One region of the Variovorax sp. J31P207 genome, then DNA from elsewhere that is predicted to be linked to it. Evidence: predicted binding sites of a transcription regulator. Region 1 holds the regulator's gene; the other holds the start of a gene.

The links. The regulator FNR, encoded in region 1, switches genes on or off when oxygen is low (the NO sensors DNR and NnrR bind a similar motif). The targets are predictions, from matches to a motif close to TTGATNNNNATCAA.
Region 2: a site for FNR is predicted at 2,257-2,270, ahead of QTI68_RS00605 (universal stress protein). Genes of this name have one in related genera too.

Annotation. Positions count from the first base shown of each region.
Region 1 covers NZ_JASZYN010000021.1:20,532-35,285, reverse strand. The annotation lists gene QTI68_RS37490 (bifunctional acetate--CoA ligase family protein/GNAT family N-acetyltransferase) at 1-2,275, shown strand, start outside; gene QTI68_RS37485 (sulfite exporter TauE/SafE family protein) at 2,294-3,004, opposite strand; gene hemN (oxygen-independent coproporphyrinogen III oxidase) at 3,031-4,446, opposite strand; gene fnr (fumarate/nitrate reduction transcriptional regulator Fnr) at 4,571-5,287, shown strand; gene QTI68_RS37470 (hypothetical protein) at 5,268-5,513, opposite strand; gene QTI68_RS37465 (FixH family protein) at 5,517-5,801, opposite strand; gene ccoG (cytochrome c oxidase accessory protein CcoG) at 5,827-7,275, opposite strand; gene ccoP (cytochrome-c oxidase, cbb3-type subunit III) at 7,298-8,221, opposite strand; gene QTI68_RS37450 (cbb3-type cytochrome oxidase subunit 3) at 8,218-8,364, opposite strand; gene ccoO (cytochrome-c oxidase, cbb3-type subunit II) at 8,376-8,999, opposite strand; gene ccoN (cytochrome-c oxidase, cbb3-type subunit I) at 9,010-10,449, opposite strand; gene ccoS (cbb3-type cytochrome oxidase assembly protein CcoS) at 10,517-10,654, opposite strand; gene QTI68_RS37430 (heavy metal translocating P-type ATPase) at 10,654-12,963, opposite strand; gene azu (azurin) at 13,164-13,616, shown strand; gene QTI68_RS37420 (phasin family protein) at 13,691-14,182, shown strand; gene QTI68_RS37415 (hypothetical protein) at 14,300-14,542, shown strand; gene QTI68_RS37410 (RcnB family protein) at 14,549-14,754, opposite strand, start outside.
Region 2 covers NZ_JASZYN010000001.1:116,881-131,634, reverse strand. The annotation lists gene QTI68_RS00620 (universal stress protein) at 1-101, shown strand, start outside; gene QTI68_RS00615 (bifunctional aminoglycoside phosphotransferase/ATP-binding protein) at 103-1,659, shown strand; gene QTI68_RS00610 (universal stress protein) at 1,669-2,193, opposite strand; gene QTI68_RS00605 (universal stress protein) at 2,330-2,752, shown strand; gene QTI68_RS00600 (hypothetical protein) at 3,272-3,835, opposite strand; gene QTI68_RS00595 (DUF1488 family protein) at 4,128-4,418, shown strand; gene QTI68_RS00590 (cytochrome C) at 4,485-4,814, shown strand; gene QTI68_RS00585 (acetoacetate decarboxylase) at 4,823-5,581, opposite strand; gene QTI68_RS00580 (SDR family oxidoreductase) at 5,725-6,426, shown strand; gene QTI68_RS00575 (hypothetical protein) at 6,384-6,617, opposite strand; gene QTI68_RS40325 (tripartite tricarboxylate transporter substrate-binding protein) at 6,692-7,132, opposite strand; gene QTI68_RS40320 (Bug family tripartite tricarboxylate transporter substrate binding protein) at 7,129-7,677, opposite strand; gene QTI68_RS00565 (fumarylacetoacetate hydrolase family protein) at 7,707-8,564, opposite strand; gene QTI68_RS00560 (VOC family protein) at 8,561-9,523, opposite strand; gene QTI68_RS00555 (FAD-dependent monooxygenase) at 9,536-11,167, opposite strand; gene QTI68_RS00550 (LysR family transcriptional regulator) at 11,300-12,226, shown strand; gene QTI68_RS00545 (aldehyde dehydrogenase family protein) at 12,417-12,740, shown strand; gene QTI68_RS00540 (amidohydrolase family protein) at 12,773-13,798, shown strand; gene QTI68_RS00535 (Bug family tripartite tricarboxylate transporter substrate binding protein) at 13,825-14,754, shown strand, end outside.

The DNA of each region.
Region 1 (14,754 bases):
CATCGGCCTCCGTGCCGGCCTGGCCCACGTTGCCGCACCGCCGGGCGAGCTGGCGTTCATCTCCCAGTCCGGCGCGGTGGCCAGCGCGATGCTGGACTGGGCCGCGAGCCGCGGGGTCGGCCTGTCGCACCTGGTGGCGCTGGGCGACCACTGCGACGTCGATGCCGGCGACCTGCTCGACCGGTTCGCGAGCGACGGGCGGACCCGCGCCATCCTGCTCTATGTCGAATCGATCGCCTCGCCGCGCAAGTTCATGTCGGCCGCGCGCGCCGCGGCGCGCAACAAGCCGGTGATCGTCGTCAAGGCCGGCCGCGCGGGCCAGGGCCTGCGTGCCGCCGCCTCGCACTCCGGCGCCCTGGCCGGCTCCGACATCGTCCATGACGCGGCCATCCGCCGCGCCGGCATGCTGCGGGTGGAGACGCTGCAGGAGCTGTTCATGGCGGCCGCCACGCTGGCGCGGTTCCGCCTCAACCGCAGCGAGACGCTGACCATCCTGGGCAACGGCGGCGGCGCCGGCGTGATGGCGGCCGACGCCGCCGCCCGCGCCGGCATCCGGCTGGCCGAGCCGAGTGCCGCCCTGCTCGAGCAGCTGGCCCAGTGGGTGCCGGCTGGCGGTTCGTGCGCCAACCCGATCGACATCCTCGGCGACGCGCCGGCGGCGCGCTATGCCGCGGCGCTGTCGGCGCTGCTGGCGGACCCCGCGAGCGGCGCGGTGCTGTTCGTCCACGCCCCGACGGTGGCCGAGCGCAGCGACGAGATCGCTCGCGCCTGCGCGCCGCTGGTCCGCGCCAACGATCCGCGCGTGATGGGCTGCTGGCTCGGCGATGCCGACATGGCGCCGGCACGCCAGCTGTTCGAGGCGGCCGGCATTCCCGACTACCCGACGCCCGAAGACGCCGTGCGCGCCTTCAGCATGCTGCAGACCTACCGCAGCAACCAGGCGCTGCTGATGGAGGCGCCCAGCGCCAGCGAGAACCCGGCGCCCGACGTGCCGGCGGCGCAGCGGCTGCTCGAAGCCGCCGCCGCCGACGGCCGCGAATGGCTCGCCGAACACGAGGCCAAGGCAGTGCTGCAGGCCTACGGCGTGCCGGTGGTGCGCACGCGGATGGTCCCGGCGTCGGCCGAAGGCCTGCTGGACGCGGCCCGCGAGCTCGGCTATCCGGTGGTGCTCAAGATCGTGTCGCGCGATGTCGCCCACAAGACCGACGTCGGCGGCGTCAGGCTGGACCTGCGCGACCCGGCCGCGCTCGAACAGGCCGTCGGCGAGATGCGGCAGGCGCTCGCCACCCTGCAGCCCGGCGCGCGCATCGACGGCTTCACCGTGCAGCCCATGGTGCACCGCCCGCACGCGCAGGAGGTGATCGTCGGGGCCAGCATCGACGCGGTCTTCGGCCCGGTCATCCTCTGCGGCGGTGGCGGCATCGCGGTCGAGGTGACGGCCGATGTCGCGGTCGCGCTGCCGCCGCTCAACCGCAGCCTGGCGCGCGAGCTGGTCTCGCGCACCCGCGTGTCGCGGCTGCTGGCCGGCTACCGCGACCACCCGCCGGCCGATCTCGATGCCCTGCACGACGTGCTGATCGCGGTGTCGCAGATGCTGGCCGACCTGCCGCAGCTGGCCGAGCTCGACATCAACCCGCTGTGGGTCGACGAGCACGGCGCGCTGGCGCTCGACGCCCGGCTCCGGGTCGCGGCCGGCCGGGTGGCCGGCGCCGCGAACTTCGCGATCCGGCCCTACCCCACCCAATGGGTCCGCCAGGCCGAGTGGAACGGCCGCCCGATCACGATCCGGCCGATCCGCCCGGAGGACGAAGGCCAGCACCGGCGCTTCCTGCGAAGGCTCACCGCCGAGGACGTGCGCATGCGGCTCTTCCAGGCGCGCAGCGAACTGCCGCGCAGCGAACTGGCCCGGCTGGCCCAGATCGACTACGACCGCGAAATGGCCTTCATCGCCGAGGCCACGGCGGCGGACGGCCAGCCCGAGACGCTCGGCGTCGCCCGCACCGTCTGCGACCCCGACAACGTCGAAGCCGAGTTCGCGCTGGTGGTGCGCTCCGACCTCAAGGGCGGCGGCCTCGGCAGGATGCTGTTCGAGCAGCTGATCGCGCACGCCCGAAGCCGCGGCACCCGGCGCCTGGTCGGCATGATCCTGCGCGAGAACAGCCGCATGCTGAAGCTGTCGCGTGCGCTGGGCTTCGAGCGCGTGCCCAGCCTGGAGGATTCCGCCGACGTGTTGCACGTGGCCATGAACCTGGAACCGCCGCCGCCCGCCGCCTGAGCGGGACGGGCCCTTCGCTCAGCGGCACCAGGCCTCGACCTGGTGCGCGAGGTCGAGCCAGAGCGCCTGCAGCGCCACCCCCGCGAGCATCGCGCCCGCCAGCCGCGTGCCCCACTGCTGCGACAGCATGCCGGCGCCCGACCGCAGGCGCTGCCACAGCCAGGGCGCCAGCAGCAGCGACACCGCGCTGCCGGCCGCGAACAGCGCCATGACGGCCGCGCCTTCGAGCACGCCGTTGCCCAGGGCCGCCAGCATCAGCGCCGAATACAGCAGGCCGCAGGGCAGCGCGACCCAGAGCGCGCCGGCCGCCAGCACGCCGAAGGGGCTGCGGGTCATGGGCTGCAGCCGCGCCGACGCCCAGCGCCCGAAGCGGTGCGCCCAGGCGGGCTGCCGGCCCGAGGCGGCGAGCAGCAGGCCCCAGGCGAACACGAACACATGCAGCAGCAGCCACGCCGGGCGCAGCGCGCTCACCTGCTGGCCCGCCTGCGCCAGGCCCTGGGCAGCGGCGGCCGCCACCGCCCCGGCGGCCGCATAGCCGGCCACCCGGCCCACGTGGAACAAGGCGCCCGCCGGCAGCGAGCGGCCCGGAGACTGCAGCGCGGCGACGCCGCCCGCCGGTGCCCGCACGATGCGGATCACGCCCGCGCAGGCCGCGCCGCACATCGCGACGCAGTGCGGCCCGCCGGCCAGCCCCATCACGAATGCGGTGGCGAGCAGGGCGGACTGCATGGATCAGGCCGGCGCCGTGGGGCTCATCACACGATGCGCGAGAAGCGCGTGCGGTTGCGGTCGGCCTGCAGGTAGCGGTCGAACACCATGGCGATCGCGCGCACGAAGAACCAGCCCAGCGGCGTGACCTCGAGGTGGCGATCGCTGACCACCACCAGGCCCTGCGCCTCGAGCGGCGCCAGCGCTTCGAGCTCGGCCGCGAAGCAGCGCTGGAAATCGACCAGGTGGGCCGAGCCGATGGTCTCGAAGTCGACCCGGCCCTGGCACATGATCGCCATGATCACGGTGCGCCGCAGCACGTCGTCGCGGGTCAGCGCCAGGCCGCGCACCACCGGCAGCCGGCCCTGGTCGAGCAGGTCGTAGTACTCCTCGAGCGTCTTGGCGTTCTGGCTGTAGGTGGCGCCGACCCGGCCGATCGCCGACACGCCCAGCGCCACCAGGTCGCAGTCCGGCTGGGTGCTGTAGCCCTGAAAGTTGCGGTGCAGCCGGCCCTGCCGCTTGGCCACCGCCAGCGCGTCGCCGGGCAGCGCGAAATGGTCCATGCCGATGTAGACGTAGCCGGCCTCGGTGAACGCGGCGATCGAGCGCGACAGCATCTCGACCTTGGCCGCCGCATCGGGCAGCGCCTGGGTCGCGATGCGGCGCTGGGCCTTGAAGCGCTCGGGCAGGTGGGCATAGGCATAGAGCGCGATCCGGTCGGGCCGCAGCGCGCAGACCTGGGCCAGCGTGCGGTCGAAGGAGGCCGCGCTCTGGCGCGGCAGCCCGTAGATCAGGTCGACGTTGACCGAATCGAAGCCCAGCCCGCGAGCCGTCGCCATCAGGTCGAACACCTGCCCGGCCGGCTGGATCCGGTGCACCGCCTTCTGCACGTCGGGGTCGAAATCCTGGACGCCGAAGCTCAGCCGGTTGAAGCCCAGCGCGGCCAGGGTCACCAGGCGTTCCCGGTCGACGGTGCGCGGGTCGATCTCGATCGAATGCTCGCCATCCGGCGACAAGGAGAAGGCATCGCGCAGCATGCCCATCAGCGTCCGCAGGCCGGCATCGTCGAGAAAGGTCGGCGTGCCGCCGCCGAGGTGCAGCTGGCGGACCACGGCGCCGCGGCCGAGCCGCTCGACCTGCAGCGCGATCTCGCGCGCCAGGTAGTCCAGGTACTCGCGCCCCTTGCTCTTGTGGCGGGTCACGATCTTGTTGCAGGCGCAGTAGTAGCAGAGCGATTCGCAGAACGGGATATGCACGTAGAGCGACAGCGCCCGCGCGCTGGCGCCGGTGCTGCCGCGCTGTTCGAGCGTCTGGGCATAGTCCTCGGCCGTGAAGGCGTCGACGAAGCGGTCCGCGGTCGGGTAGGAGGTGTAGCGCGGCCCGGCGCAGTCGAACCGCCGCAGCACGGACGGCGCGGGCACCAGGGGGGGCGGCGTGAGGGCTGGAGCGGAGACGGGAGGCATCGCGGACGCAGGCATGGGCTTCGGTGTGTCACTATGCCGCCGTCGCGATCCGCAAACCTTGACCTGCATCAAGCATCCGGCCCACCCCCCCACGGACAATCCCCGCATGACCTCGACTGCATCAATGAAGCCCGAAAATATCAAGGTCGCCTGTTCCAACTGCAACCTGCGCGAGCTGTGCATGCCGGTCGGACTGGCGCCCGGGGAACTGCAGCGCCTCGACGACCTGGTCGCCACGCGGCGCAAGGTCAAGCGGCGCGAGACGCTGTTTCGGAACGGCGAGCCCTTCACCTCGCTCTACGCGATCCGCACCGGGGTCTTCAAGACCCGGGTCACCAGCGAGGACGGGCGCGACCAGGTCACCGGCTTCCAGATGGCCGGCGAGATCATCGGCCTCGACGGCATCGTCAACGACCAGCACACCTGCGACGCCGTCGCCCTCGAAGACTCCGAGGTCTGCGTGATGCCCTTCGAACGCATCGAGGAACTGTCGCGCGAGGTGACGGCGCTGCAGCGCCACGTGCACCAGATCATGAGCCGCGAGATCGTCCGCGAGCATGGCGTGATGCTGCTGCTCGGCAGCATGCGGGCCGAGGAGCGGCTGGCGGCCTTCCTGCTGAACCTGGTGCAGCGGCTGCATGCGCGCGGCTTCTCGCGCTCCGAGCTGGTGCTGCGCATGACGCGCGAAGAGATCGGCAGCTACCTCGGCCTCAAGCTCGAGACCGTGAGCCGGACGCTGTCGAAGTTCGCGGCCGACGGCATGGTCGAGGTCGAGCAGCGCAACGTGCGCATCCTCGATCCCGAGGCGCTGCGCCGCATCGTCAATCCGCCGGGCTGTTGAGCTCGGCCGCCGGCCGGGCCAGCAGCAGCGTCAAGGCGCCCGCCGCCGTGGCCAGCAGCCAGAAGGCAAAGAACCCGACCGTGTAGACCGCCTGGCGAGAGGCGCCCAACGCCTCGCCGCGCCAGTTGAGGTCGCCCGGATCGACCAGCGCGAACACCAGCACCTCGAGCGCGCAGGCCAGCAGGAATGCCGGCCAGAGTATCCACATCCAGCGTTGCGCCTGCATGGCTCAGCGCCTCGGCGACGGCACGTCGGCGCTCGGGGTGGCCGCGTGGTTGCGCCCGGCCACCGCCGGCATGAGCTTCTTGTCGGCCAGCGTGCGGTTGATCTCCACGCCCTTGCGGTAGTAGTCCTCGTCGACCACCGGGTCGGGCGTGCGCAGGGCCAGCCACAAGGTGGCGAAACTCGCGATCACCACCAGGCCCGGCCCGCCGATCACCATCCACACCAGCCCGAAGCGCCACCAGGGTGGACAGGGACGCGTCGCTTCGTCATGGCTGCTCTTGTCGGTCATCTTCTGCCTCCTTGGGGCCTGGATTTCATCGCGGGACCAGGAACACGGCCTTCTCGGACACGCTGCCCTGGCCGCTTTCCGCTCGAACGTCGAAATACACCTTGTGGGAACCGGCCGTCGCCGCGCCGTAGGGCAGCTGCAGCCGCACCGCGACCCAGCGCGACTGCGCCGGCGCGACCTCGACCACCGGCTCCGAGGACACGTGCAGCCCCTCGAGGCCGCTGGCTTCGATCCGGTAGCGCTGCACCTGCTCGGTGGCGTTCATGATCTGCAGGCGGTAGACGTTCTCGAGCTGGCCGCCCTCGACGATGCGGGCCAGCGAGGCGCGGTCGCGCACCACGTCGACCTTCAGCGGCGTGCGCGTCACCAGGCTCGCCAGCAGGCCGATGCACAGCGCGCCGAGCACCGCGCTGTAGACCAGCACCCGCGGCCGCAGCACGCGGCGCAGCACCTGGCGCGGCGTCCAGCGCCCGGCCATGCTGTTCTGCGTGGCGTAGCGGATCAGGCCGCGCGGGGTCGACATCTTGTCCATCACGATGTTGCAGGCATCCACGCAGAGGCCGCAGCCGATGCATTCGTACTGCAGGCCCTGGCGGATGTCGATGCCGGTCGGGCAGACCTGGACGCACAGCTTGCAGTCGATGCAATGGCCGAACTCCGATGCGGCAGCGGTCGCCCGACCCTTGGCCGGCACGCCGCGCGGTTCGCCGCGTGCCGTGTCATAGCTCACGATCAGCGTGTCGCGGTCGAACATCGCGCTCTGGAAGCGCGCATAGGGGCACATGTACTTGCACACCTGCTCGCGCATGAAGCCGGCGTTGCCGTAGGTGGCGAAGCCGTAGAACAGCACCCAGAAGACCTCCCAGGAGCCCATCCGGGTCTGCAGGAATTCCATGCCCAGTTCGCGGATCGGCGTGAAGTAGCCGACGAAGGTGAAGCCGGTCCACAGGCCGATCGATATCCAGACCACGTGCTTGAACCACTTCTTGACCAGCTTCTCGGCCGAGAAGGCGCCGTTGTCGAGCCGCATGCGCGCGATGCGGCTGCCCTCGATCTTCTCCTCGACCCACATGAAGATCTCGGTGTAGACCGTCTGCGGGCAGGCGTAGCCGCACCACAGGCGCCCCGCCACGGCGGTGAACAGGAACAACGACAGCGCCGAGACCACCAGCAGCCCGGTCAGGTAGATCAGGTCCTGCGGATAGAGCACCAGCCCGAACAGGAAGAAGCGCCGCGCGCCGAGGTCGAACAGCACCGCCTGCCGCTGGCCCCACTCGAACCAGGGCAGGCCGTAGAAGACCAGCTGCGTCGCGAACACCAGGGCCCAGCGCCAGCGGGCGAAATAGCCGCTGACGCTGCGCGGATAGATCTTCTTGTGGGCCGCGTAGAGCCCGACGTCCTCCTCGGCCGCCGCGATCGGGATCACGGTGCGCGGCTTCGGTGGCGTCGTCTGCTCGGTCATGGAAACGCTCATGGACAAGACTCGGGCGGCGGCCTCATTGCCCCGCGGCGGTGACCGTCTTGTTGTTCGACAGGCCCCACACGTAGGCGGTCAGCACGTGGATCTGCGCTTCGGTCAGGCGGCCCTGCTGCGCCGGCATCTGGTTGGTCTTGCCGCCGTTGATCATCGCGATGATCGCTTCCTGGCCGTAGCCGTGCAGCCAGATCTTGTCGGCCAGGTTCGGCGCGCCCACCGCCTGGTTGCCGACGCCGCCGATGCCGTGGCAGGCCGCGCACGCCGTGAACTTGCTCTTGCCGAGTCCGGCGCGCACCGAATCGTGCGGGCTGTCCGACAGGCTCAGCACGTAGTTGGCGAGGTTCTTGACGTCCTCGGCCGATCCGACCGCCTCGGCCATCGGCGGCATCGTGCCGATGCGGCCGAGCGCGATGGTCTCGTGGATCTTCTCGGGCGTGCCGCCATGCAGCCAGTCGCCATCGGTGAGGTTCGGGAAGCCCTTGCTGCCGCGGGCATCCGAGCCGTGGCACTGGGCGCAGTTGTTCAGGAACAGGCGCTCGCCGACCGCCATGGCGCCGGCGTCGGAGGCGAGCTTCTCGACCGGCTGCGCGGTGTAGGCGGCGTACACAGGCGCCAGTTCGGCGTTGGCCTTCTCCACCGCCTTCTCGTACTCGCCCTGGGTGCTCCAGGCCAGGGTGCCGCGGTAGCTGCCCAGCCCCGGGAACGCCACCAGGTAGCCGATGCCGAACACGATGGTCAGCACGAACAGGCCCATCCACCAGCGCGGCATCGGGTTGTTCATCTCGCGCAGGTCCTCGTCCCAGACATGGCCCGTGGTGTTGTCGGCGCTCGAAGGGCCGCGGAAGCGGGCCGTCAGCCACAGCAGCAGCGCGCAGGCCAGGATGCCGCCGAGCGCGATCGCGGTGACGAAGTGCGACCAGAAGGCGTTGACGAAGTCGCTCACGACGGGTCCTCCTCGAACGGCAGGCGTGCCGCCTCTTCGAAGGCCTGCGCGTTGCGGCGCGAATACGCCCAGACCAGGATGCCGATGAAGGTCGCGAACGAGACCAGCGTGGCGGCGATTCGCAGGGTGGTGATGTTGTCCATCGCGGTTGTCCTTACTTGAGTGCCAGGCCGAGCGACTGCAGATAGGCGACCACGGCGTCCATCTCGGTCTTGCCCTTGACCGCGGCCGGCGCGGCTGCGATCTGCTCGTCGGTGTAGGGCACGCCGACCCGGCGCAGCGCCGTCATGTGGGCGGCCGACTCGGCGCCATCCAGCGGCGCCTTCTCGAGCCAGGTGTAGGCCGGCATGTTCGACTCCGGCACCACGTCGCGCGGGTTGTTGAGGTGGATGCGGTGCCACTCGTCGCTGTACTTGGCGCCCACCCGGTGCAGGTCGGGGCCGGTGCGCTTGCTGCCCCACTGGAACGGGTGGTCGTAGACGAACTCGCCGGCCACCGAATAGTGGCCATAGCGCAGCGTCTCGGCGCGGAACGGCCGGATCATCTGCGAATGGCAGTTGTAGCAACCCTCGCGCACGTAGATGTCGCGGCCCGCGAGCTGCAGCGGCGTCAGCGGCTCGACGCCGGCGACCGCCTCGGTGGTCGACTTCTGGAAGAACAGCGGCACGATCTCGACCAGGCCGCCGACCGCGATCACCAGCAGGATCAGCACGATCATCAGGAAGTTGTTGGTCTCGATCTTCTGGTGCGAGAAGCCCGGGGGAATGTTCGAACTCATGGGCGTTTCCTCAGGCGTGGGCCATGGCGGGCTGCGGGATCGGCGCGGGCTTGCTGAAGCCCGAGATCACCGTCATCCAGACGTTCCAGGCCATCACCAGCATGCCGCTCAGGTACAGCACGCCGCCGAGCACGCGCACCACGTAGTAGGGATAGGTGGCCTTCACGCTTTCGACGAAGGTGTAGGTCAGCGTGCCGTCGGGGTTGACCGCGCGCCACATCAGGCCCTGCATCACGCCGGCGATCCACATCGCGGCGATGTAGAGCACGATGCCGATGGTCGCCATCCAGAAGTGCAGCTCGATCGCCTTCACGCTGAACATCTCGGTGCGGCCGTACACGCGCGGGATCAGGTAGTACAGCGAGCCCATCGAGATCAGGCCGACCCAGCCGAGCGCGCCCGAGTGCACGTGGCCGACGGTCCAGTCGGTGTAGTGCGAGAGCGCGTTGACGGTCTTGATCGACATCATCGGACCCTCGAAGGTCGACATGCCGTAGAACGACAGCGAGACGATCAGGAAGCGCAGGATCGGGTCGGTGCGCAGCTTGTGCCAGGCGCCCGACAGCGTCATCACGCCGTTGATCATGCCGCCCCAGCTCGGCGCCAGCAGGATCAGCGAGAACACCATGCCGATCGACTGGGTCCAGTCGGGCAGCGCCGTGTAGTGCAGGTGGTGCGGGCCGGCCCACATGTAGGTGAAGATCAAGGCCCAGAAGTGAACGATCGACAACCGGTACGAATACACCGGGCGGCCGGCCTGCTTCGGCACGTAGTAGTACATCATCCCGAGGAAGCCCGCGGTCAGGAAGAAGCCGACCGCGTTGTGGCCGTACCACCACTGGACCATCGCATCCTGCACGCCGGCGTAGGCCGAGTAGCTCTTCATCGCGCCGGCCGGGATGGCCGCGCTGTTGACGATGTGCAGCAGCGCCACCGCGATGATGAAGGCGCCGTAGAACCAGTTGGCGACGTAGATGTGGCGCACCTTGCGAACGCCGATGGTGCCGAAGAAGACGATCGCGTAGGCCACCCAGACGACCGCGATCAGGATGTCGATCGGCCATTCGAGCTCGGCGTATTCCTTGCCGCTGGTGTAGCCCAGCGGCAGGCTGATGGCCGCCGCCACGATCACCGCTTGCCAGCCCCAGAACACGAACGAGGCCAGCGCCGGCGCGAACAGCCGGACCTGGCAGGTGCGCTGCACGACGTGGAAGCTGGTGGCCATGAGCGCACAGCCGCCGAAGGCGAAGATCACCGCGTTGGTGTGCAGCGGACGCAGTCGCCCGTAGCTGAGCCACGGGATGCCGAAGTTGAGGTCGGGCCAGGCCAGCTGCGAGGCGATGACCACCCCCACCAGCATGCCCACCACTCCCCAGACGACGGACATGAGAGCGAATTGCCGCACGACCGTGTCGCTGTAGACAGGCGCGGAAGAATTCGGAGCATGCATCGCAGAGCCTTGTTGTATGGAACGGGCCCAGTGTCCGGTTGGGGGCTTCCAGCCGGCTTGATGCAAATCAATCGTTGCGCAGAATGCGCTCGCCTTCGCCCTCGACGTCGTCGAATTGGCCACGGTCCACCGCCCACCAGAGGCCGGCGAGGATGATCAGCACCAGCACCACGGAGAACGGGATCAGCAGGAACAGGATGTCCATCAGGCCGTCCCCGCGCGCAGCGGCCGGCCGGCCAGCCGCGCCGCATTCAGCACCACGGCCAGCGAGCTCGCGGCCATGCCCAGTCCCGCGAGCCACGGCGGCAGCCAGCCGACGATCGCCAGCGGCACGCAGACCGCGTTGTAGCCGGCCGCCCACCAGAGGTTCTGCCGCACCACGCGCAGGGTGCGGCGCGCCTGCGCGATGGCGCCGGGAATGACATCGAGCGAATCGCCGAGGACCACGAAGTCGGCGTTGGCGCGCGCCAGCGGCACCGCGCGTCCGAACGCGAACGAGGCGTGCGCATGCGCGAGCACCGGCCCGTCGTTGAGCCCGTCGCCCACCATCGCGACCGCGCGGCCCTGGGCCTGCAGGTCCTTCAGGCGGGCCAGCTTGTCCTCGGGCGTGCAGTCGCCGAGCACCAGCGCGATGCCGGCGCGCTGCGCCACCTCGCGCGCCGCGGCGCCGCTGTCGCCCGACAGCAGCCATACCGCCTGGCCCTGCGCTTCCAGTGCCGACACCGTGGCCGCGGCGTCTTCGCGCAGGTCCTCCGCCAGCACGAAGCTCGCGACCCAGCCCTGGTCGTCGCTGAGATGGACCTGCGCCGCCTGCACGGCCAGCGGCGCGACGCCGCAGAATGCGGCCGAGCCCAGGCGCAGGCGCCGACCGGCACCGCCGCCGCGGCGGCTCAGCGTGCCCTCCAGGCCCTCACCGGCATGCTCGGCGAGCTGCACCGGGACCCAGCCCGGCGGCCCACGGTGCTGGTCGTTCCAGGCCTGCACCAGCGCGCGCGAGGCCGGGTGCAGGGACTGCGCCGCCAGCGCGGCCGCGAGTTCCACCGCATCGCCCGGCCGCATGCCCTGGCGGCTGTAGACCCGGTCCAGCCGCGGCGTGTCGCGGGTCAGCGTGCCGGTCTTGTCGAACACCACGGTGTCGACCGCGGCCAACGACTCCAGCGCCTGCAGGTTGCGCACCAGCAACCCGCCACGCGCCAGCGTGCCGGCGCTCGCCAGCATCGCCGCCGGCGTGGCCAGCGACAGCGCGCAGGGGCAGGTCACGATCAACACCGCCACCGCGACCATCAAGGCCTTGCCCGGGTCCACCTGCCACCACCAGGCGGCAGCCCCCGCCGCGGCCGCGAGCACCGCGAGCAGGAACGGACGCGCCGCGCGATCGGCCAGGCGCGCGAGCCGCGGCTTCTGCAGCGAGGCGTTCTCCATCAGGGCGACGATCTGGGCGTACCGGGTGTCGGGCCCGAGCGCCTCGACCCGCACCTCGACCACCGCGCCGACGTTGTGGCTGCCGGCCAGCACCCGGGCACCGCAAGGACGCGCGACCGGCCGCGACTCGCCGGTGATCAGCGCCTCGTCGGCCGAGGTGTCGCCCGCGACCACGCGGCCATCGGCCGGGAAGGCTTCGCCGGGCAGCACGCGCAGCATGTCGCCGACCGCCAGCCGCCGCACTGCGACGCGCTCGAACTCGCCGTCGGCACGGCGCCGCAGCACGCTGTCGGGCAGCCGGTTCATCAGGGCGTCGAGCGCCCCGGCGGTGCGGTCGCGCAGCCGCGATTCGAGCCAGCGGCCGGTCAGCAGGAAGAACACGAACATGGTCAGCGAATCGAAATAGAGTTCGTGGCCCAGCGGCCCCTCGGGATCGAATGTGGCCGCGGTGCTGACGATGAAGGTGATCGCCATGCCGAGCGCCACCGGCAGGTCCATGCCGATGCGGCGCTGCCGCAGGTCGCGCCAGGCGCTGCGAAAGAAGGGGGTGCAGCAGAACAGCACGACCGGCAGGGTGAGCACCCACGAGGCCCAGCGCAGCAGCTGTGCGGCATCGGGCGACATGTCGCCGGGCCGGGCGATGTAGGCCGGGTAGGCGTACATCATGACCTGCATCATGCAGAAGCCCGCCACCAGCCAGCGCCAGAGCGCGAGCCGCGATTCGCGCGCGCGCCGCGCACTCGCCAGCATGTCGCCGGCCGGCACCAGCCGGTAGCCGGCGGCGGCGCAGGCCTCGAACCAGCGCGATGGCTTGACCTTGGCGGGCGACCAGACCACCCGGGCGCGCCGGCTGGCCGCATTGACCTCGGCCGAGACCACGCCCGGCACCTGCATCAGCGCCGCCTCGACCGTGAACGCGCAGGCCGCGCAGTGCATGCCCTCGACCGCGACCTGCGACTCCCAGCGCGCCGCGGCATCGCCGGGCTCCAGCGCACGCCCGAATCCCGGCCATTCCGCCGGATCGTCCAGCAGCGACCAGGCCGGCTGCGAAGCGGCAGGCAAGCCAGGAGCGAGGGAGAGCACGGCTTCCATGCCCCGAGACTAGCGATCGCGGCGCGGCGCGACTTGACCTGGATCAAAGGCCGTCGCCGCGGCCTGTTGCGCCGCGCGGTATCGGCAAGCACTCTTGTCGCACGTCCTTGATCCAGGTCACGCGACCTCGGCGGCGAGTCATCACAATGGGCTTGGCGCACGGTTGCGCGCGCCATCCTTTTTTCTGGAGAACCTTCCCCATGCTTCGCCACCGTCTCGCCGCCCTCGCCGTGCTGGCTTTCGCCTCCGTCCCCGCCCTCGCCGCCGACTGCACCGTCGAGATCGAAGGCAACGACGCGATGCAGTTCAACAAGCCCGCCATCGAGGTCAGCCAGTCCTGCAAGGAGTTCACGGTCAAGCTCAAGCACAGCGGCAAGATGCCCAAGCAGGCCATGGGCCACAACTGGGTGCTGGCCAAGACCGCCGACGTGCAGGCGGTCGCCGCCGACGGCATCGCCGCCGGTCTGCCCCAGAACTACGTCAAGGCCGGCGACGCCCGCGTCGTGGCCCACACCAAGATCGTCGGCGGCGGCGAGAGCGACAGCGTGAGCTTCGCCCCGGCCAAGCTGGCCGCCGACGGCAGCTACACCTACTTCTGCTCCTTCCCCGGCCATTCGACGCTGATGAAGGGCACGCTCAAGCTGGTCAAGTGAGCGAAGGGCTTTCATGAAACGCCCTTCTGGGCGTATCGTGGCGACCCCAACCTTCAAATCCGGAGACACCGCACATGGCCACCAGCAAGTCGAGCACCACCGCCGCGAAGAAGACGCGTTCGACCGGCATCCCCACGCCGGCCGACGTCCAGGAAGCCTTCGTCAAGCCGCTGAAGGGCATGGCGGAGCGACTGCAGAACCTGCCGCTGGCGGGCGCCGCGGGAGCGATCGTCGAGAGCGGGCGCAAGGACCTGCAGGCGCTGGTCAAGGCCAACGAGAAGTCCTACGAGGGGCTGCAGGCCGTGGTGCAGCGCCAGACCGAGATGCTCAAGACCTCGATCGAGGAATGGCAAGGGACCATGAAGGGGCTGTCGGGCAAGGACCCGCGCGAGGGCTTCGCCAAGCTCGACGCCATGGGCAAGGCGGCCTTCAAGCAGGCGCTGGACGACATCCGCGAGCTGTCCGAGATGGCGGCCAAGTCGCAGTCCGACGCCTTCGAGGTGGTGCGCGAGCGCATCCGCTCGAACGTCGACGAGGTCAGCAAGCTGTTGCAGCCGCGCAAGTAACCCCGCCCCGCGGGGCTCGATCTGCATTGTCCTGCGCAATATCGAGAAATAGGTCCGTGACTGGCGCCGCAGGAAGCGTACATTGGTGCGATTCCTCAGCGATTGGAACGAACCAGCATGGCATCGAATTCTCAGACGCGCATTTCGGAACGGGCCGCCAACGAAGCCGCAGCGCGCGAGCGGCTGCGGCAGGCCCTGCCCGCCACGGTCGACCATCTGCAGAACCACCAGGCAGACCGGATCGACGACAACGACATCGATGCCTACGTGCGGCTCAACTGGCTCGAATGGCACGGCGGCGGGCTGCGGCTCACGATCACCGGGCGCAATGTCTGCGCCCAGCTCACGCCGACCGCCTGAGCCCGGTCACTGGCCGATGACGATCTGGGCGATCAGCCCTGTCGCCACTGCGGCCAGCACGAAGTCGCCACCCACTCCCATCCACTGGTAACCGCGCGGCGGCTGCTGCAGGCGGTGCCCGCGCCAGTCGTTCACGACGTACTGGCGGCCGCGGTACTCGCTCGGCATGCGCCCGCCGCGGCGCCATTCGGCGTGCGGATTCGGATACGCGC
Region 2 (14,754 bases), on a different contig from region 1:
CGCCCGTGCCCGTCCTGCTGGTCCGCGCACCCGCCGGCAAGGATGCCGCTGCCGAATTGCTGCGAGCGAGCGCGTCCGTGGCCGCGATGGCCGCCGCCTGAAGTGGAATCCTTTCACACCGCCTTCCAGCCCGTGGACCGTACGCTGGTGACCGCGCTGCAGCAACACCTGCAGGCAGAAGCTGGCCGGGCGGTGTCGCTGATCGAAACCCACATCTCCTGGGTGCTGCTGACCGACCGCCTGGCCTACAAGCTGAAGAAGCCGGTGGGCCTGCCGTTCGTCGACTTCCGCACGCTGGCGGCACGCAAGCATTTTTGCGAAGAAGAATTGCGGCTCAACCGCCGACTTGCGCCCGAGATCTACATCGACGTGACGGCGGTGTGCGGCACGCCCGATGCCCCGCACCTGGGCGCCGGCGAGCCGATCGACTATGTGGTCCGCATGAGGCGCTTTCCGGAGGCTTCCCTGCTGCGCAACCTGGTCCTCGATGGCCGGCTCCGGATCGAGCAGCTGGCGCGCTTCGCGCAGCACCTCGCCGAGTTCCACGACCGGGCGGACGCAGCGGCGCTCTCCTCGGCATTCGGTACACCCGAGCAAGTCCTTCGGACGATGAAGACCGCGCTTGCAGGCCTGGCCGACGAGCCTGTTGCCGGACCGCTGGCGGCGTTGCGGGCCTGGGTGGAGGCACAGGGAAGCGCGCTATGGACCGCGTGGGCCGAACGGCACTGCAAGGGCTTCGTGCGTGAATGCCACGGCGATCTTCACTTGTCCAACGTGGTGCTCATCGACGACGCGCTGACGGCCTTCGATTGCATCGAGTTCGATCCGGCGCTGCGCTGGATCGACGTCATCAGCGACGTCGCCTTTCTCTCGATGGACTTCAAGGCCCACGGCCGCGAGGATCTCGCGTTTCGCTTTCTCGATGTCTATCTGCAGCACAGCGGCGACTATGCCGCCATGCCGGTGCTGCGGGCCTACGAGGTCTATCGCGCGCTGGTGCGTGCCATGGTGGCGAGGCTTCGGGATCGGGAGTGCGCGGAGCGCGCGACGAGGGCCGGCCCCGACTATCTTGCCTGCGCGGCGGGCCTCGCCAGCCAGGCCGGCCGTCCGACAGCGCGACTGATGATCACGCATGGCCTGTCGGGGTCGGGAAAATCGACGATCGCGACGGAAATGCTGGCGTTGGCCGGGGCGATACGCATCCGGTCGGACATCGAGCGCAAGCGGCTCTTCGGCTTGGAACCCCTGGCGCGCTCCGTGGGCCATGACATCTACACGCCCGAGGCGACCCGGCGCACCTTCGATCGGCTGTGGGCCTGCGCCAGGACCGCACTGCAGGCCGGCTATCCGGTGATCGTGGATGCCGCGTTCCTGCGCCGGGACGAGAGGCTGGCGTTCCGCGCCCTGGCCATCGAACTGGGCGTGCCTTTCGCGATCCTCCATTGCGAAGCGACCGCAGCGCAGTTGCGAGAGCGGGTCGCGGCGCGCCAGGCCAGCGGGAACGATGCGTCGGAAGCAAACCTGCAGGTGCTGGAGCGGCAAATTGCGACACACGAACCACTCGACGAGGGGGAGCGTGCGACGGCGTTCCATGTGGTGAGCGACGCGTCGCTGAAGATCGCGCCGCTGGTGGACCGCTGGCTCGCGCTGAAGCGCTGACGGGGGCGCCTATTCGAACAACAGCGCCGCGGAGGGCAGATCCACCTTTGTCGACGCGCCCGGGGATTCGGTCTTCGCCTTCGATTCGGCCGGCGCGCGCACCAGCAGCACCGGCACGGTGGCGTAGCGCAGGATGTTCTCGGCGCTGCTTCCCATCACCACTCTGCCGACCCCGCGGCGGCCGTGGGTGCCGAGCACGATCAGGTCGGCGGGCCAGCTGGCGGCCTCGGTCGTGACCTGTTCGTGCACTGACCCCGAGAAAGTGTCGCGCAACGCGACGTCGGCTTCGACTCCCGCGGCCTGCGCCGTGGCCCTGCTTTTTTCGAGGAGGGCCCGGCCCTGTTCACGCAGGCTGTCGAGCCAGTCGCCCGCATAGCCCGCATAGGCATCCATGGCAAGGGCGAAGGACAGTTCATCGATCACGTGCAGCAGCCGCAATTGGCCGTGGGTGAGCTGGGCGATGCGGAGGGCTTCGTCCAGCCCGCGCTCCGATGTCGGACTGCCATCGACGGGTACAAGAATTCGTTGATACATGTCAGGCCCTTCTGAAATCCAGTGATGAGGGTCTTCAGTATCCTGACATTGCATGTCGGAGATTTGATCTGGCGCAACTCCGCCCGCTCGTTCGCATTGAACATTGGGGACCCCAGACCTTTCTCCGGAGTGCACCATGAAGATTCTTCTTGCCGTCGACGGCAGCGACTACACGAAGCGAATGATTTCCTACCTCGGAGCGCACAGGGACCTGTGGGTGACGGGGCATGCGTTCACGGTGCTGCACATCGTCCTGCCCGTTCCGCACCGGGCCGCGGCTTTCGCCGGGCCGGACATCGTGCACGCCTACTACGAGGACGATGCCCGAGTCGTTCTCGAGCCCGTGCGGGCGCAGCTGGCCGAACAGGGGATCGTCGCGGAGGTGGTCCACAAGGTGGGCCACCCGGCGGACGAGATAGCGTCCTATGCGGAAAAAGGCAAGTTCGACCTCCTGGTCATGGGATCGCACGGGGTGGGCGCGCTGAAGAACCTGGTGCTGGGCTCGGTCGCCACCAAGGTGCTGGCGAAGTGCGCGGTGCCGGTATTGCTGGTGCGTTGAAATGAAGGCGTTCATGTTCGTCGCCGCGACCTTGCTCGCGACACTGATTTTGGTCGCAGCCGGACTGGGGGAGGCGGACCAGGGGCCATCGATCGGATGGGTCGGGTTATCGCAACGATGAGGTTCCGGGAGTTCCTGGCGAGCGCGTCCGACTGCGAACAGGGGGCGCCAAGGCCCAGTCGGGGCCGGCGTCTATTCGAAGGGCGTGGCCTTCCTCACGACCGACTCGGCCGTTTCGATGCCGCCCGCCTTGTCATCGCGTGACGCGCTCTCGATCGAAGGGTCCGGCAGCTCGTTCGGCCGCTCGATGTCGGTTCGGTCCGGATCCCATACGGGCCGGGGGAACTCGCCTGCAGGCTCTTCGTCAGGGGTCGGGGCTGCGGATCGGCGTGTGCGTCCTGGCCCGGGGCGGGGCTTCGAGTGCTTCTTCATGATCTGCTGCCTTTGGCTCAAGGACGTGAGGACGCGGTGGGGGCAATCAGTGGGCTATGAATCGGCGGCTGCTTGACGGGCAGGCGCTCATTTGCCGGTCGTCCTGGCCACCGCATCCTTGGCCGCCTGCGCCGCCTGCCGCGTGGCCTCTTCGGCCTTCTGCAGCGCCTCACGCGTTGCGCTGGCGGCCGCCTTGGCTTCTTCCTTGCTGGCGGCCACGGCGCTCCGGACCGCCGCCTCGGCCTTCGCGAGAGCTTCCCTGGTGGCCGCAGACGCCTTCTTGCTTTCCTCTTCGGCCTTGAGCGCGGCTTCCTTGCTGGCGTCGAGTGCCCGGCTGACGGATTCCGATGCCTTCTCCTCGAAGCGGTTCGCCGAATCCGCCGCCTTCTTCGCGGCGCGGCGGATGGCCTCGGCGATCGCCTGGGAGACCTTGCCGGCGTTCACCTTGCTTTGCTCGGCGGCGGCCTTGGCTGCGTCGGCGGCCTTCTGTGCGGCGATTTCCGCATCGCGGGCGGCCTTGCTTGCGGCATCGCGAATCTTCTGCGTCGGCGTCGATGCGGGACTCAGCTGGCCGGGTGCCGTGTAGTCGGCGGCGGTCGCTCCAGCGCATGCCACGGCAACCAGCATCGCAAGCAGCATCTTCGGTGACATGGCATGGTCTCCCGGGTTTCAAAAGCCGCCACTCAGGCGCCCACGTGCACCGAGGCGATCTCCGCGTCGGTGGACGTCGGATTTCAGGTATTTCCTTTCATGGCGGACCGACTCTCGTTGCGGTACCGCTGAGGCAACTGTAGGCAGGGGGCCGCGACACGGCTTGCGCTGGATCAAATGGAAGCCAACTCTCGTCATGCGGAGTTCTTGATCTGACGCAAGGCGCGAGCGTCGGTTCGGAGCCACGCTGCCACTCTCGCCGCGCAGGCGTGAAAAGACACAGGAGCCGCCCATGACAACCGATGCGATCTACTGTTTCGATCGAGCGAGCGTCCTGTTCGCAATCCATCCAGAGGGCAGCGCAGGACCTCGCGTCGTTGCGGAGATAACCGAAGACGCGCTGCGCGACATCTTCGGCGCCCAGGGAGGGGGCGACGGCCTCGTCGAGGCGTGTCGGGAGCACGCCGACCGGATCGAGGAGTCGGCGATGCGGCACTACCGGCGCGATCCGGAGAAGCCGGTGATGCTCCAGACCGCCGACTTCGAGCTTCCGTGGTCGCTGGCGACCGATTCGGTACATTGAGCGGAGCCAGTGAGGACCACATGGTGCACGCTTTGCTCGACCATCTTCCGCAATGAGAGGGACCCCATGGCTGTTCGATCCTTGGCAAGGTGCCTCCTGGCGGTCTCGGCGCTCTCCGGCGTGCCGGCCGCTGCCCAGTCACGCGGAGAACTGCTGTATACGACGCACTGCGTCGCCTGCCATACCACGCAGGTTCACTGGCGAGAGCGGAGGCTCGCGAAGGACTGGAACAGCCTCCAGGCGCAAGTGGCGAACTGGCAAGCCGCAGCCTCGTTGAACTGGAGCGAGGACGACATCGCCGCTGTCACGCAGCATCTCAACGAGCGCTTCTATGGATTCAAGGCGCCCTCGGGCCCGCCGGTGGTGTTGGGGCCGACGGGGCGCGAGCGGCCCTGATCGCACCATCAAGAAGTGGGTGCGAGATAGTCGTGTTCGACGGTGCCGAGCGCGAGCGTCATGTCGGCGATGTAGTGCACCGCCGATTCGACCTTCAGCACCGGCAGCTCGGCCACCGGCGCCAGCGCGTGCGGATGCAGTTCGAGCGAGGCAGGGCCGCTCCAGGCGCCGTGCAGCGTGACGTCGACCATGTGGTAGCGCACCAGCTCGCAGATGCGCGGGGTGCCGTCGACATGCGGGATGATCTTGAGCAGGAAGTTCGGCTGCGCGATCGCTGCGAGTATCGGCGCGTGTTCGAGCGTGCGGTGCTTGAAGCCCATCGTCGCCTTGGCGACCCGCACCTTCCCATAGTCGAGGGTGCCGACCACCACGTCGGTCTCGTAGTCGAGTACCGGCGAGGCCAGCTTCTTGGGAAAGCCCCACAGCTCGCGGCCGCCGGCGATCGGCGGATGGTCGTCGAGGTACATCGCGTGCACGTAGGCGCCTTGCTCCATCCCCTTGTCGGTGCGCAGCTGCACCGGGATCACCTGGCCCGATTCGGTGTAGTCGCCGAAGCCGGTGGAGTCTGGCATGCGGATGAATTCGTACTTCACCAGCGGCTCGACCACTTCGAGCGGTTCGGGCACCACGGCACGCAGCGCATCCATGTCGGTGCGATAGGTGATGACGACGAACTCGCGCCGCGTGAAACGGTACGGCCCCGGTGGAAATGCCGGACTGGTCAGGGGCATGGCGAATGCGGTCCGGCGTATGTCGGCGATGTTCATGGGGGCTCCGGGTTGGTTGCGTGAGAATTCATCGGCCGCTAGATGCGAACCTCGGGAGGCGTTGCCGGATGTTCATGGGGGTCCGTCATTTGGATGCTACAACGCACAGCATGCGGCGCATTCACAACCGAAAGGAAAAAGCGATGTCAGGAAAAGTTGCAGTGGTCGTTGGCGGCGGCAGCGGAATGGGTGCCGCCGCCGCCCGCAAGCTTGCGGGGAACGGGTTCGAGGTGGCGGTCTTGTCTTCGTCCGGCAAGGGCGAGGCGCTCGGCAAATCGTTGGGCGGCATCGGCGTCACCGGGTCCAACCAGTCGAACGAGGACCTTGCGCGCCTGATCGATCTGACGATGGCGCGCTGGGGCCGCATCGACGTACTGGTCAACGGTGCCGGTCACGGGCCCAAATCGCCCTTGCTCGAATTGACCGATGCGCAGTGGATTTCAGGCATGGACATCTACCTGATGAACGTGGTCCGCGCGGTGCGGCTGGTCACGCCGGTGATGGAGAAGCAGAAGGACGGCGCGATCATCAACATCTCGTCGGCCTGGGCCGTGGAACCCAGCGCGATGTTCCCGGTTTCGGGTGTGTTCCGTGCCGGGCTTGCCGCCTTCACCAAGCTCTACGCCGATCAGTACGGGGCCAGCAACGTGCGCATGAACAACGTGCTGCCTGGCTGGATCGACAGCCTGCCGGCCAAGGAGGAGCGCCGCCAGAGCGTGCCGCTGCAGCGTTACGGCACCAGCGAGGAAGTCGCGGCGACCATCGCCTTCCTTGCCTCGGACGATGGCGCCTACATCACGGGTCAGAACATTCGGATCGATGGTGGGCTGATGCGCTCGTTGTAGGTGCGTGCCTGACGCGCAGCATCGGCGAGCTTGAACGCGAACTGCAAGGGCGTGGTGGCGGTGGGGATCGCAGCCAGGGCGATCGACGCCTGTCGCGATGCGGCCTCGATGCCGGTCTTCGATGGCGTCACCGAGAACCCCCTTTTCGCGGACATTGACAGCAGTGCGGCAACCTGTTCGCGCCCGTTCATCCCTCCGCCTCCGAGTCCGCCGCGATGCTCGCTCGCTGGCGCTGCGCTAGGCGGGACTTGCCGCGCCGCGGCGGTCAGTCGACCGACACCTTGACGTGCTTGAGCACTTCGGCGTAGCCAGCGCGATCGGCTTGCATCAGGTCCGCTACCTGCTGTGCAGGACCAGGGCTTGCCACGAAGCCGAAGGTCGCCAGGCGATCCTTCACCTCGGGCTGCGATAACGCCTCGTTGACGCCCTTGTTGATCGCGTCCGCGGTGGCGGCGGGCGTGCCGCGCGGCGCCATCAGCCCGACCCACGACAGCGAACTGACGCCCTTGGGCCCGCCCGCCTCCTCGAGCGTGGGCACCTCCGGCAGTGCCGGCGAGCGCGCGGCGTCCGCCACCGCCAGGAAGCGCAGCTTCCCTGCGCGCGCAAGGGGCCCCGCGGTTGCGATGCTGGCGTAGGCCCAGTCCACCTCGCCGGTCGACACCGCCGCGTACAGCTGCGAAGTCTCCTTGTACGGCACGTGCATCATCTCGACGCCCAATGCGTGGCCGAGGCGGGCCGAGCCAGGTGGATCGGCCCGCCTACCGCGTTCGAGCCGTAGCTCAGTACCCTGGACTTGCTGCCTGCTGCGTCGAGCAGGTCCTTGAGTGTCTTGTAGGGGCTGTTCGCGCCCACCGCCACGAAGAAGGCGGTCTTGTAGAGCAGCGCCACGGGCACCAGGTCCTTCTCGGGGTCGTAGGCCAGCTTCCTGAAGATCAGCGGGTTGATCGACAGGTTGCCGACGTCGGCCACCACAAGATCGTTGCCGGTCGGTGGCGCGCCCTTCACCGCATTGATCGCGACCACGCCCGCGCCCCCCGGCTTCGGGTCGACGACCACGGGGCGACCCCATGTCGCCTGCAGCCTCTCCGCCACCACCCGCGCGATGGTGTCGGGGCCGCTGCCGGCCGGCAGCGTGCTGGTGATGCGCACCGGGCCCGCGCTCAGGCCTGCGGGGGCCTGTGCGTTCACCAGCGGCGAGAGTGCGAGGGCGGCGAGCGTGGCTGCGGTGGCCACGAAGCTTCTTCTGTGCATGCTTTGTCTCCTGTGGGGCCGTGTCAGGCTCAGGCTTCGTCGACGATCGGGTTGCGAAGCACGCCGATGCCCTCGATCTCCACCTCGCACACATCGCCGGCCTTCATCCACACGGGCGGCTTGCGCGCCATGCCCACGCCCGAGGGCGTGCCGGTGATGACGATGTCGCCCGGCTGCAGCGCCATCGCTTCGGAGCACACCGAGACCAGCGTGGCGACGTCGAAGATCATGTGGCGAGTGTTGGCGTCCTGCAGCGTCTCGCCGTTCAGGCGGCAGGTCAATTGCAGTCCGCTCGCACCTGCAGGCAGCTCGTCGGCGGTCACGAACTCCGGCCCGAACGAGCCGCTGGCGTCGAAGTTCTTGCCCAGCGTCCACTGGTTGGTCCGCAGTTGGTAGTCGCGGATCGAACCGTCGTTGAACAGCGAATAGCCGGCCACGTGATCGAGCGCCTTCTCCTTGGGGATGTAGCGCCCGCCCTTGCCGATGACCGCGACCAGTTCGGCCTCGTAGTCGAACTGCGTCGACACCTTCGGGCGCAGCAGCGGCTGCTCGTGGCCGACCCACGAAGAGGGATAGCGCTGGAACACGACCGGGAACTTCGGCGGCTCGAAATTGCTTTCGGCCGCGTGGTCGATGTAGTTCAGGCCGATCGCGAAAGCCTTGGCCGGGTCCCGCACCGGCGGCAGGTACTTCAGGCCGTTGATCGAGCGCCGCGTGCCCGCGCGCGCGACCGCGTCGCGGGCCGCCTGCATGCCGGCTTCGCCCAGGCGCAGCAGCGCGTCGAGCGTGTCGGGCAAGCCGAGGGCGGTGAGGTCGACAAGTTCGTGGCCGATGCGCACGCCCAGCACGGGTCGACCCTGGTCGTTGGCGAATGCGATGAATCTCATGAGGGGGCTCCGGAAACGGGTTCGTGGTTGGTGATGAAGTCGTCGGGGAGCGGCGGCCCCCAGACGTAGAGCGAGTCGTGCGGCGGATGGTCGGCAGCGGGCCAGTCGAGGTCGTGGGGCACGAAGTCGATTTCGTGCGAGTACTCGGCATAGCTGCCCCAGGGATCACGCACGTAGTAGAAGTAGTTCGATCCCAGCACATGGCGGCCCACGCCCCAGCCCTTGTCGTGGCCGGCGGCGCGCATCTGCTCGGCGCCGTTGCCGACCTCGTCGATGCTGCCGACGTCCCAGCTCGAGTGGTGAAGTCCTGGCGCGTGCGATTTCGCGAACGCCACCAGGTGGTGGTCGCTGCCGTGCGGCCCATGCATGAACGCGATCACATCGCCCGAATGGTCGGACATGCGAAGGCCCAGCACCTGGGACGAGAATTCGGCCATGCGCCGCACGTCGGGCGTGAAGAACAGCAGGTGCGAGAGATGGCGCGGGCGCACCTGCGGCACGGCGCTGCGTGCCGGGGCCGCGCCTTGCCCCGGTGCGGCATCGCTGCGGGCCGCGGCGCGCGACTTCTCGCTCGGCGAGACCTTGGAAGCGACGATCAGCTGCAGCGGCGTGCCGTCCGGGTTGCGCAGCCACAGCCCGTCGCCGTCGGACAGCCGGTGCGCGGGGCAGGCGAGGCCGTGGCCTTGGATGCGCTCGCGCCATGCGGGCAGGTCGGCCTCGTCGATGCCGTAGCTCAGGTATTCGAGGCGCTTGGCCTCGTCGCTCTCGAAGACCGAGCCCCAGCAGTGCGGGTGGCCCCAGGTGTGGAGGTCGATACGGTCGGCTGAGCGCCGGACCTCGAGCCCGAAGGCAAGGTAGAAGCGCTCGGCCTCGTCGAGGTCAGGCACCGAGAACACGAAGCGGTTCAGCGAATGGACGGCGACGACGCCGGCGCGGCGACGCAGGTGGGCTGCGGTCATCGGGGCGCTCCTTCAGCCGGCCTGGCCGGTGATGTGCTTCAACAGGGCCCCGCCGTCAGCGGGCCACGTATCCGCGCGCCATGCCACGTGCTGGTCGGGGCGGATCAGCGTGTAACGCGCGCCGTACAGCTGCTTGAGCACGCGCTCCTGTGGCTGGATCACGGTCAGCGGAATGCCCGCCGCGCGGGCCGCCTCCTGCGCCTGCGTGAGCCCCGCCGCATCGGCGTCGTGCGACGCCAGCAGCGTGAAGCCCTGGCCGAAGTGGTCGTAGAGCGAGCTGCCGTCGTGCAGCCAGGCGTGCGGCGCGAGTGCACCGGGCCGGGCGCTCGGGATGTAATTCAGGAAGTCGAAGACCGGCGCCTCGCTGCCGTCCGGCACGATCACGGGTGAGCCCTCGTAGCGGTAGCCGAGCACCACGCCGAGCGTGTTGAACTCGCGCAGCTTCGCGACCTGGATCCGCATGCCGACCTCGCGGCGCATCTGCTCGCCGGCCTCTGTCGCGTCCTCCAGCCCTTCCTGCCAGAGCTGGTTGCCGAGCACCGAGTGGTTGGCGACCGCTTCGTCCATCACCATGTCGTGCACCGGGCGGCGCTCCTTCTCGTAGCTGTCGAGAAGGGCCGGTGCGCCCCAGCCCTGCAGCACCGCGGCGATTTTCCAGCCGAGGTCGACGCCGTCGGCCACGCCCATGTTCATGCCATAGCCGCCGAAGGGCGGATGCAGGTGGCAGGCGTCGCCCACGAGGAACACGCGGCGGTCGGCGTACTTGTCGGCGATCAGGCGGCTCGCCACCCATTCGTCGGTGCTGAGGACTTCGACCTCCAGCGCGTCGAGCCCGGTCGCCCGGCGGATCAGGTCCGGCGCGTCTTCGGCGCTGAGCTTCTGGCCCTCGCGCAACTGCGTGGGCATGAAGAACCACTTGTCGCCGCTGTCCATCGGGCCGATCAGGCTCGGCACGTCGCCGTTGATCTGCCAGTACATGATCGCCGGCCCGTGCCGGTGCGCCTGGGCGAGACCGGGCGCGCGGAACACCACGTTGTAGTTGCGCGAGAGGCCATAGCTGCCCTCCAGCCTGGCGCCGATGGCCGCGCGCACCGTGCTGCGCGCGCCGTCGGCGCCGACCAGGTAGCGGCAGGCGACCTCGAAGCTGCCTCCGTTCTCGAGGTCCTTCACCTGAGCGACGACGCCGGCGTCAGCCTGCTCGAAGAGCGCGAGCTCGCAGCTGAAGCGCAGCTCGACGCTGGGCAGCGTCTGCACGTGCGCGCGCATCACTTCCTCGACCGAATACTGGGGGATCCACTGCGCGTGCTCGGAGTACAGCGGGTTCTTGCCCGGCGCGCAGTACATCGCGTTCTCGATGCTCGCCAGGCGCGGGCCGTTCAGGCGGGTGCAGAACACCACGTTCGAGGGATAGTCCAGCCCCAGCGGCGATGCCGCGCGTAGCGCGTCGGCGATGCCCCAGCGCCGCATGTGCTCGCGGGTTCGCACGTTGGTCGTCTTGGCGCGGGGCGCGTAGCCGACGCGGTCGTTGCGCTCGATCAGCAGGCAGGGGATGTCGCGCTGCCCCAGCTCGATCGCGAGCGCCAGGCCCGCGGGGCCGGCGCCGACGATCAGGACCTGCGGCTGCGTATTGGGTTCTTGCTTCACTCTCGTCTCCTTCGCCCCATGGACATTGGCATCCACGGCGCTGTTGGAGGCGGATGGTAGGAAGGCGGCCGAAATAACAAAAGATGGCAGAATCGTCGAACCGATACCTCTTTCGTATCGGTCTCCAGTTTCATGAAGTTGCACCACCTGCGCGATCTGCTGGCTGTCGCCGACCATGGCAGCCTGCGCGCCGCCGCCCGCGAGATCGGGATCGCCCAGCCGGCGATGACGCGGAGCATCCAGGAACTCGAAAGGGAACTGGGCGTCGCCCTGTTCGAGCGAAGGTCGCGCGGCATCGTGCCCACCGCGATCGGCGAGGCCTTCATCCGGCGGGCACGCAGCGTCGACAACGAGTTGCTGCGCGCGCGCGACGAGGTCGCGCAACTGCGCGGCCTGACCCACGGCAGCGTGCGCGTGGCGCTGTCGATGGTGCCGCACATGGCCTTGCTGCCCGAGGTGCTGCGCCCCTTCCGCCAGCGCTTTCCGGATGTGCGGCTCGATGTCCTCGACGCCGTGTTCCCTACGGTGGCGGCCGAGGTGCAGGACGGAACGATCGACTGCTACGTCGGCCCCCCGCCCGAACAGGTGCCCGAGGGCCTTCTTGTCGAGAAGCTCTTCGACAACACCCGTGTGATCGTCGGACGCAGGGGCCATCCGCTCGGCCGCGCCAGGTCATTGAGCGAGCTCGTGGCGGCGGAGTGGCTCACCACCTCGATCACGGCCCAGGCGGAGCACGAACTCGGCCCCCTGTTCGCGCAGCATGGCCTGCCGCCGCCGACCCTGGTCATGCAGGCGCATTCCGCGCTGACGCTGATCGTTACCTTGCTCTATTCGGACCTGCTCGCCATGCTGCCCTCGCAATGGATGAGTTTTCCGTTGACGCGCGATGTGCTGCAGGCCTTCGACATCTCGGAGCCGCTGGCGGCGCCCCCGATCTGCATCATCCAGCGCGCGGGCCTGCCGTTGACACCGGCCGCGGAGCATCTGTGCGACCTGTTGCGGCGCGCCGCCGGCCACATGGAAAACGGGAACATGGGCGAGGCCGTCGGCGTGCCCTGACCCGCTCACGCCGCCGGCGTGAAGCCGCACCGCGCCCGCGAAGCCTCGCCACGATGGCGGCGTCCGATTCATTTCAGGTATCGATAGCGCAGGTTTGGCATCTTCTGCGTTCGCTCGCCCGCGACTAGGATCCGCGGCGGCGACGGCCATCGTGTCGCCGGCAGCCGAACCCTATCGAAGGAGACAAGACATGACAGCAGCCGTAGCGGCGCTACCCCGGAAGTTCCGCCAGCTCATCGCCGGTGAGTGGGTCGAGGCGGAGGGCGGCCGGACTTTCGACGACATGAACCCCTTCAGCGGGGACGTCTTCGCCGAGGTACCCGTCACGACCGGCGGGCGGATCCAGTCCGGCATGGTCAACGTCAACGGGCCGACCATGGGCGGCGAGCCGCAGATTCCGTTCGGCGGCGTGAAGGACAGCGGCTGGGCGCGCTTCGGCCGCTGGGCCATCGACATGTTCACCGATCTCAACTTGGTCACGGTGAGCCAGAACAAGCGCCAGTACCCGCTGTAGGCACGGTCGACTCTCCCCCGGAAAGAAAGCACATGAAAAAGATAGACATCTACAACCACGTTCTGCCGCCGGCCTATTTCGACCTGGTCAAGAAGCACTCGAAGGACGCCGGCATCGTCAAGCGCATGGCTGGCCTGCCGATGCTGTGGGACCTCGAAGCCCGCGCGAAGATGCTGGACGAGAAGTTCCCCGACGTCGTCCAGGTGCTGACTCTGAGCGCCCCCGCGCCAGAGTACCTCGGCGGCCCGGACCAATCGCCCGGCTTCGCCCGCGTCGCCAATGACGGCATGGCGGAAATTTGCAAGCGCTGGCCCGACCAGTTCCCGGTCTTCGTGGCCTCGTTGCCGATGAACAACGTGCCGGCGGCGCTGAAGGAAATGGACCGCGCCATCGAAGAACTCGGCGCCCGGGGCGTGCAGATCATCACCAACGTCAACGGCCGGCCGCTGGACGATCCGGAGTTCTATCCGATCTTCGAGCGCATGGCGAACAAGCATCGCTTGCCGATCTGGATGCATCCGTTCCGTCCGGGCACCACGGCCGACTACAAGGGCGAGGAGCGCTCCAAGTACGAGATCTGGCAGGTGCTCGGCTGGCCCTTCGAGACTTCGGTGGCCATGTCGAGGATGGTGTTCTCGGGCCTGCTCGAGAAGCTGCCCGACCTGCGGATCATCACGCACCATTGCGGCGGGATGCTGCCCTATTTTGCCGGTCGGGCCGAATCGCTTTGGGCGCAACTCGGCAGCCGCAGCGCGGACGGCAGCGAGGCCGACGTGCTGAAGCGGCTGTCGAAGGCGCCGATCGAATACTTCAAGATGTTCTACGGCGACACCGTGCTGGGTGGTTCCCGGGCGGCGCTGCGCTGCGGGCTGGACTTCTTCGGTGTCGATCATGTGGTGTTCGCATCGGACTGTCCGTTCGACCCCGAAGGCGGTCCGATGTTCATTCGCGAAGGCATCCGCTCCGTCGAGGACTTGGGCCTCAGCGACGAAGACCGCGAGAAGCTCTACCTGGGCAACGCCCTTCGGCTGATGCGCCTGCAGCGCATCGGCAAGTAACGATCACAAGCCCGAGGCCATTCGAAATGATCACTTCGATCCGACTTCTTGCCGCCGTCGCAACCGCGGTCTTCTCATTGGCGTCGCCAACGGTCCATGCACAGCCCGCAACCACGTTTCCGGGCAAGCCGGTCACGCTGGTCGTGCCGTTCACCTCCAGCAGCGGCAGCGACATCATCGCGCGCATCATCGCGCCGAAGCTCGCCGCACGCTGGGGCCAGCCCGTCGTGGTGGACAACAAGCCCGGCGCGAGCGGCAACCTCGGCGCCCAGCAGGTGGCGACGGCCGCACCCGACGGCCACACGTTGCTCATGGCGATCAACACCTTCACGATGACGCCGTCGATCTACAAGAAGATGCCCTTCGACGCCGTGGCGGACTTCGCCCCGGTGGCCCTGCTCGCCGAGGCGAGCTTCGTCTTCGCGGTCAACCCAGGCGTGCCGGCGACCGACATGAAGTCCCTGGTCGCCTACGCCAAGCAGAACCCCGGCAGGCTCAACTACGCCACGCCGGGCAACGGAACGCCGCAGCATCTGGCGATGGAACTGCTCAAGTCGAAGACGGGCATCGATGTCGTGCACGTGCCCTACAAGGGCATTGCCGGCGCGATCACCGACCTGATGGGCGGCCAGGTGCAGATGATGTTCGCCACCGTGCATTCGATGCGCCCGCACGCGCAGGCCGGCAAGGTGCGGCTGCTGGCGGTCACGGGCCAGACGCGCAGCACGTTCGCGCCGGACGTGCCGACCTTCAAGGAGCAGGGCATCGACGTCATGGACGGCGTCGATGCCTGGTTCGCGGTCATGGCGCCGGGCCGCACGCCGCCGGAACTCGTGGCGCGGCTGAACCGTGACTTCGTCGCGGTGCTGAGTTCCGACGAGGTGAAGGAAAGCCTCGCGAAGCAGGGGCTGGTGGTTCGGACCAGTTCGCCGTCCGATCTCGCGGCGCTCGTGAAA